One region of the Nonomuraea sp. NPDC049480 genome, then DNA from elsewhere that is predicted to be linked to it. Evidence: riboswitches for the same ligand, from Rfam matches in the RefSeq annotation. Region 1 holds a riboswitch; the other holds the start of a gene.
What was found. Region 1 has a riboswitch for glycine ahead of gcvT (glycine cleavage system aminomethyltransferase GcvT). Riboswitches for the same ligand answer to the same signal wherever they lie in the genome.
Positions count from the first base shown of each region.

Region 2: linked by a shared signal. The riboswitch ahead of gcvP (aminomethyl-transferring glycine dehydrogenase) and the one ahead of gcvT (glycine cleavage system aminomethyltransferase GcvT) in region 1 are both predicted to bind glycine.

Region 1 is NZ_JBITMD010000001.1:177,007-180,199, reverse strand. It holds gene gcvH (glycine cleavage system protein GcvH) at 1-180, opposite strand, end outside; gene gcvT (glycine cleavage system aminomethyltransferase GcvT) at 177-1,262, opposite strand; glycine riboswitch at 1,297-1,395, opposite strand; glycine riboswitch at 1,486-1,583, opposite strand; gene ACIBX3_RS00845 (hypothetical protein) at 1,677-2,534, shown strand; gene ACIBX3_RS00840 (gamma-glutamyl-gamma-aminobutyrate hydrolase family protein) at 2,536-3,193, opposite strand, start outside.
Region 2 is NZ_JBITMD010000006.1:338,393-341,585, forward strand. It holds gene ACIBX3_RS20145 (bifunctional nuclease family protein) at 1-95, shown strand, start outside; gene ACIBX3_RS20150 (MerR family transcriptional regulator) at 243-863, shown strand; glycine riboswitch at 1,152-1,251, shown strand; gene gcvP (aminomethyl-transferring glycine dehydrogenase) at 1,433-3,193, shown strand, end outside.

The sequences.
Region 1 (3,193 bases):
GCCGATGGAGTCGCCGGCCTCGACGACCGAACCGACCTCGGGGAGCTGCACGAAGACGACGTCACCAAGGGCCTCGGCGGCGTAGTCGGTGATGCCGACGGTCACGGTCAGCCCGTCGTCGACCCCGGCCACCCACTCGTGCTCCTTGGTGTAGCTCAGCTCGTCAGGGATGTTGCTCACTTCTTCCTCCTGTAAAAGGGCAGCTCAACCAGGTCCATAGGTTCATGGCTGCCCCGGATGTCCACAGCCAGGCCTGCTTCGACGCCGGTGTCGACGTAGGCCATCGCGATGGGCTTGCCCAGGGTCTGGGAAGGCGCACCGCTGGTGACCTCGCCGACGACGGCGCCGTCTTTGGTGACCGGGTAACCGTGGCGCGGCACCCGGCGGCCCTGCGCGACCAGGCCGACGAGGCGGCGCCGCGGCGTGTCGTCCTTGACCGCCTCGAGCGCCGACTTGCCGACGAAGTCGCCGGGCTTGTCGAATTTCACCACTCTGCCCAGTCCCGCGTCGAACGGAGTGAGTTCGGCGGTGAGCTCGTTGCCGTACAGCGGCATGCCGGCCTCCAGCCGGAGCGTGTCGCGGGCGGACAGGCCCGCGGGCTTGAGGCCGTACGGCTCGCCGGCCGCCATGAGGGCGTTCCAGAGGGGCACCGCGTCCTGGTTGGCGACGAAGAGCTCGAAGCCGTCCTCGCCGGTGTAGCCGGTGCGGGCGATGAGCGCCTGCCGGCCGTCCACCAGGCCGGGGAGACCCGTGTAGTACTTCAGCCCGCCGAGGTCGGCGTCGGTGAGCGTGGCGAGGATCTCCTGGGAGCGCGGCCCCTGGACGGCGATGAGCGCGTACTGGTCGGAGCGATCTTCGACGACCGCGTTGTACGCCTTCACGCGATTTTTTAGCTCATTTCCGACCATCTCGTAGTTCGAGGCGTTCGCCACCACCATGAACTCCTCGTCCCCGAGCCGGTAGACGATGAGGTCGTCGAGCACCCCGCCCCGCTCGTTCACGATCATGGTGTATCTGGCCCGTCCGGGCACCAGCGCCGACAGGTGGCCGACCAGCGCGTAGTCCAGCGCCTCCCCGGCCTGCGGCCCCGTCAGGAAGATCTCGCCCATGTGCGAGAGGTCGAACAGCCCGGCCGCCCCGCGGACGGCGTTGTGCTCCGCGGACTCGCTGCCGTACCGCAGGGGCATGAGCCACCCCGCGAAGTCGGTGAGCGTGGCGCCGAGGCTCTCGTGAACGTCTCGTAGCGGTGTCGGTCGGGACATTTGTCGCACCTCAGGACAGGGTCGGATGCCAGCATCCTCCCCCTCTGTCATCGATGCCTGAGAGCTTCGCCCGAGTTTTGCCGGACTTTCACCTTCGGCGAGGCCCACGGGCCTGCTTTCCAGAGGACACCTTCGAACAAGAAACCCGGCTCAGGCGGACTGTCGCCCTACCGTCGTGTGCGGCACGACCGTAGCGGCAGTCCACTCGGCAGATTTCTCATTCGACGTCCGTGCGGTCCTTTGCCTTGAGAGGTTCGCGGGGAGGGCTTGCTCCTTCAGGGACCCTGACCGGCTGTCAGAGTGCTCTCCCGCACGGTTTCGTCGGTGATGTCCGTCAGCCTAGTGCCGACATGGGCGTCTTGTCGCGTGCGGATCTTCCATGAACCGCTCGGGGAACTATGACGTCGATAGGGTATGAATCGGCGAACAGCGGCTCTCGGCCTGGCGGCCGCCCTGACGGTCACGTCCTGCGGCACCCAGGAGGCCGCTTCCCCCGCGCCGCCACCTCGCTACGAGGCGAGCCTGACGGTGCTCGAAGGCGGTGGGCACGGGCCGCAGCTGTGCGGGACGGTCCAGACGTCGGACCCGCCGCAGTGCGGTGGCCCTGATGTCGTCGGCTGGGACTGGAGCAAGGTGGAGCACGAGTCGCGGGCGGGTGTGAAGTGGGGCTCGTACCGGGTCGTCGGCACCTGGGACGGAGCCAGGCTGACGCTGACGGAGCCGCCGGGGGCGCCGGTGAAGGGCCAGGAGCAGCCTACGGGCGAGGACGGCTTCGCGAGCCCGTGTCCCGAGCCCGCGGGCGGCTGGCGACCCGTCGATCCCGCCAAGGCCACGCTGAAGGCCATGGAGAAGGCGATCGCGCGGGCCGGCACGGTCGCGGAGTTCGCCGGAGCGTGGCTCGACCAGAACTACCCCGGCCCGCCTCCGACGACCCGTGAGGAGATGGAGAAGCAGGGCAACGACCCGAAGCGGCTGGTGCTGAACCTCAAGTTCACCGGCGATCTGGCGGACCGCGAGGAGTGGATTCGCGAAGTGTGGGGCGGCGCGCTGTGCATCAGCGGCGCGCAACGGAGCGAGGGCGAGTTGCAGAAGACCCAGGAACAGGTCGTCAAGGACGTGGGCGACGGGTTCCTCTCGGCGTCGTCCAGCGTGACGCGGAACCGGGTGGAAGTGGAGGTCTGGCTGGCGACCGACGACCTGCGCCGCAGGACGGACGAGAAATACGGCAAGGGCGTCGTGGTGTTCGACAGCGTGCTGAAGCCGGTCGGATAGCTCAGCAGGCTGCCACGAGGGCCTCGAAGAGGGCGCAGTCCTCGGCCGCCTCCGGGTGCCACTGGACGGCCATCGTGAACGGTCCGGCGTCCAGCTCCACCGCCTCGATCGTGCCGTCCTCGGCGGTGGCGGAGACCGTGAGTCCGTCGGCGAGGCGGTCGACGGCCTGGTGGTGGTAGTGCGGGACCGTCACCGGTTCCGTGCCCAGCGTCTTGGCCAGGCGGGTGCCGGGCACGGGGATGACGGGCAGCGGGCCGAAGCGGCCGGGCGCGGGGGCGTGGCCCGCGTGCCCGACCACGTCGGGGAGGTGCTGGTGCAGCGTGCCGCCGAGGGCGACGTTGAGCACCTGCAGGCCGCGGCAGATCCCCAGGTAGGGCAGCTCGGCGTCGAGCGCCGCGGCCAGCACCGCAAACTCCGCCTCATCGCGAAATTTGCGGACATATCCGGACTTTTCGTGTGGCATTTCCCCGTACCTGGCCGGGTCGATGTCGCCACCGCCGGCCAGGATGAGCCCGTCCAGCCGCTCCACCAGCCGCGCGGGATCGCCGGCCGGCGGCAGCACGACGGGCTGCCCGCCGGCGCGTGCGACCTGCTCCACGTACATGTACGGCAGCAGCGCGACGGTCATGTCCTCCCACACCGTGAATGTGGCGGGCTCG
Region 2 (3,193 bases), on a different contig from region 1:
GCGTGGTCATCCCGGACGACCAGGAGGACGAGGTGGAGAAGTTCAGGGAGTTCCTTGACACGATCACTCCCGAGGACTTCGGCAGGGCGGGGTAGGTATTTCGGTGCATTTACGCTTCACGACGCGCCGAGCCGGATCGTTGACTGAGCATGGTCACGGTCCTACGGTGCAAGTGAAACCCGTGGTCGCCCTTTATGAACCCCCAGATCAGGCCGCGGGATGAGAGAAAGCCGGAGGTCCGCGTGGCGGTCAGCAGCGGCGAGGGAAAGACGGCCGGCCAGGAAGATCCGGTGCGGCGCGAGGACGCGCGGCAGCGTGCCGGGGAGCAGGGCCTGCTCTTCGACGAGCAGCCGGCGGCGTTGCCGGACGACATCGGGTACCGCGGGCCCACGGCCTGCGCGGCGGCCGGCATCACCTACAGGCAGCTCGACTACTGGGCGCGTACAGGCCTGGTGGAGCCCACGATAAGGGCAGCGCAAGGCTCGGGCTCCCAGCGGCTCTACAGCTTCCGCGACATCCTGGTGCTCAAGGTCGTCAAGCGGCTCCTCGACACCGGGGTGTCGCTGCAGCAGATCCGCACGGCCGTGCAGCACCTGCGCGATCGCGGGGTCGCCGACCTCGCCCAGATCACGCTCATGAGCGACGGCGTCAGCGTCTACGAGTGCACCTCGGCCGACGAGGTGATCGACCTGCTCCAGGGCGGCCAGGGCGTGTTCGGGATCGCGCTCGGCCGGGTCTGGCGCGAGGTCGAGGGATCCCTCGCGGAGCTGCCGGGGGAAAGAGCGGCGGTCGAGGACACCGTCCCGGCCGACCACCCCGCTGACGAACTCGCAAGGCGCCGACGCGCCCGGCGCATAGGGTAGGAACAGCCGCCCGAGCGTTGGCCATGCCAGACGATGGTCAACGGCAGAACTGTTGTCGGCGTCCTGCCGTTGGATGAGTGACGACCGATGGTAATGGCGGGATGACTTTCTGTCACAACCAGGTGCCCGCCCGGCCTTGCCGGGTCGCCGCCGGCCTTGGCGCGGGGTGCGACGAGACTACGCCGATGTCCGTTTTGCTCAGGTAAACGACAGAGAACCGAAGACGCTTATGGAGACCGGCGAGGGTTGTCATCGGTGAGGGTTGTAATCTAGGACAAGCAAAGCTTGCGACCCCGTGCGGGAGAGTCCCCGGGGCCTTCGGGCCCCTGGGCGCCGAAGGAGCAACCCTCCCCGGAATCTCTCAGGCACCCTGTACCGCTCGGGCGAGGCAACTCTGGAAAGCAGGCGCGCCCGCCAGGCGTGCCTCACCGACGGTGCAAGCCCCCGCCCGGGGGTGAAGCTCTCAGGTCGCGGCACCGCACCCATCATGGGGCCGCGCTGACAGAGGGGGAGATCCGGCACTCGCCCGCGCCCTGGCGCCGGTCTCCATACCTTCGGGAGGCACCTCCATGACCGACCTGTCAGCTCCGCCGTTCTCCACCCGGCACATCGGCCCCTCGGAGTCCGAGCAGCAGCGCATGCTGGAGGTCGTCGGCTTCGAGTCCGTGGCCGACCTGGTGGCCGTGGCCGTCCCCGAGGCGATCAGGGCCAAGGACCGGCTCAAGCTGCCCGCCGCCGCGAGCGAGACCGAGGCGATCGCCGAGCTGCGCGCCCTGGCCGATCGCAACCGGGTGCTCACCTCGATGATCGGCCTGGGCTACCACGACACGATCACGCCCGCGGTCATCCGCCGCAACCTGCTGGAGAACCCGGGCTGGTACACCGCGTACACGCCGTATCAGCCGGAGATCTCACAGGGCCGGCTCGAGGCGCTGCTGAACTTCCAGACGGTCGTCTCCGACCTCACCGGCCTGCCCGTCGCCGGCGCCTCCCTCCTCGACGAGGGCACGGCCGCCGCCGAGGCCATGACGCTGGCCCGCCGCGCCGGCAAGTCCAAGAGCGACGTGTTCGTGATCGACGCCGACGCGCTGCCCCAGACCAAGCGCGTGCTGGCCACCAGGGCCGAGCCGCTCGGCATCACGCTCGTGGAGCACTCGCTCGACGGCGAGCTGCCCGAGTGCTTCGGCGTGCTCGTCCAGTACCCGGGGGCCTCCGGGCGGCTGCGCGACTTCCGCGCCGTGGCCGCCGCCGCGCACGAGGCGGGCGCGCTGGTCGTGGCCGCGGCCGACCTGCTGGCCCTCACGCTCGTGGCCGCGCCGGGCGAGCTGGGCGCCGACATCGCGATCGGCACCTCGCAGCGCTTCGGCGTGCCGTTCGGGTTCGGCGGGCCGCACGCGGCCTACATGTCCGTACGCGAGGGCCTGCAGCGGCAGCTGCCCGGGCGGCTCGTGGGCGTGTCCGTGGACGCCGACGGCGCCCCCGCCTACCGGCTGGCCCTGCAGACCCGCGAGCAGCACATCCGCCGGGAGAAGGCCACCAGCAACATCTGCACCGCGCAGGTCCTGCTCGCCGTCATCGCGGGCATGTACGCCGTCTACCACGGCCCCGACGGGCTGCGCCGCATCGCCCGCGGGGTGCACCGGCACGCCGTCGCCATCGCCGGTGGCCTGCGCCGGGCCGGCCTGGAGGTCGTACACGCCGAGTTCTTCGACACGGTCCTCGTCCGCGTGCCGGGCAGGGCCGCCGAGGTGGTCGCCGCGGCCGCCGAGCGCGGGATCAACCTCTGGCGGGCCGACGACGACCACGTCTCGATCTCCTGCGACGAGAAGACCGGAGCCGCCGAGGTGGCCGCGGTGCAGGAGGCGTTCGGGGTTCCGGCCGCGGACCCGGAGGGCGCGGCCGACGCGCTGCCCGCCTCGCTGCTGCGCGAGTCGGCATACCTCACCCACCCGGTCTTCCACAGCCACCGCTCCGAGACCGCGATGCTGCGCTACCTGCGCAGGTTGCAGGACAAGGACATCGCGCTGGACAGGTCGATGATCCCGCTCGGCTCCTGCACGATGAAGCTCAACGCCAGCACCGAGATGGAGCCGATCACCTGGCCCGAGTTCGCGGCGATCCACCCGTACGCGCCCGACGCGCAGGCCGGGGGCTACCTGGAGCTGATCGGCACGCTGGAGCGCTGGCTGGCCGAGATCACCGGCTACGACACGGTGTCGCTGCAGCCGAACGCCGGCTCGCAGGGCGAGTTCGCCGGGCTGCTGGCCATCCGCGCCTACCACCGCGCGGGCGGCCAGACCGGCCGCGACGTCTGCCTCATCCCGTCCTCC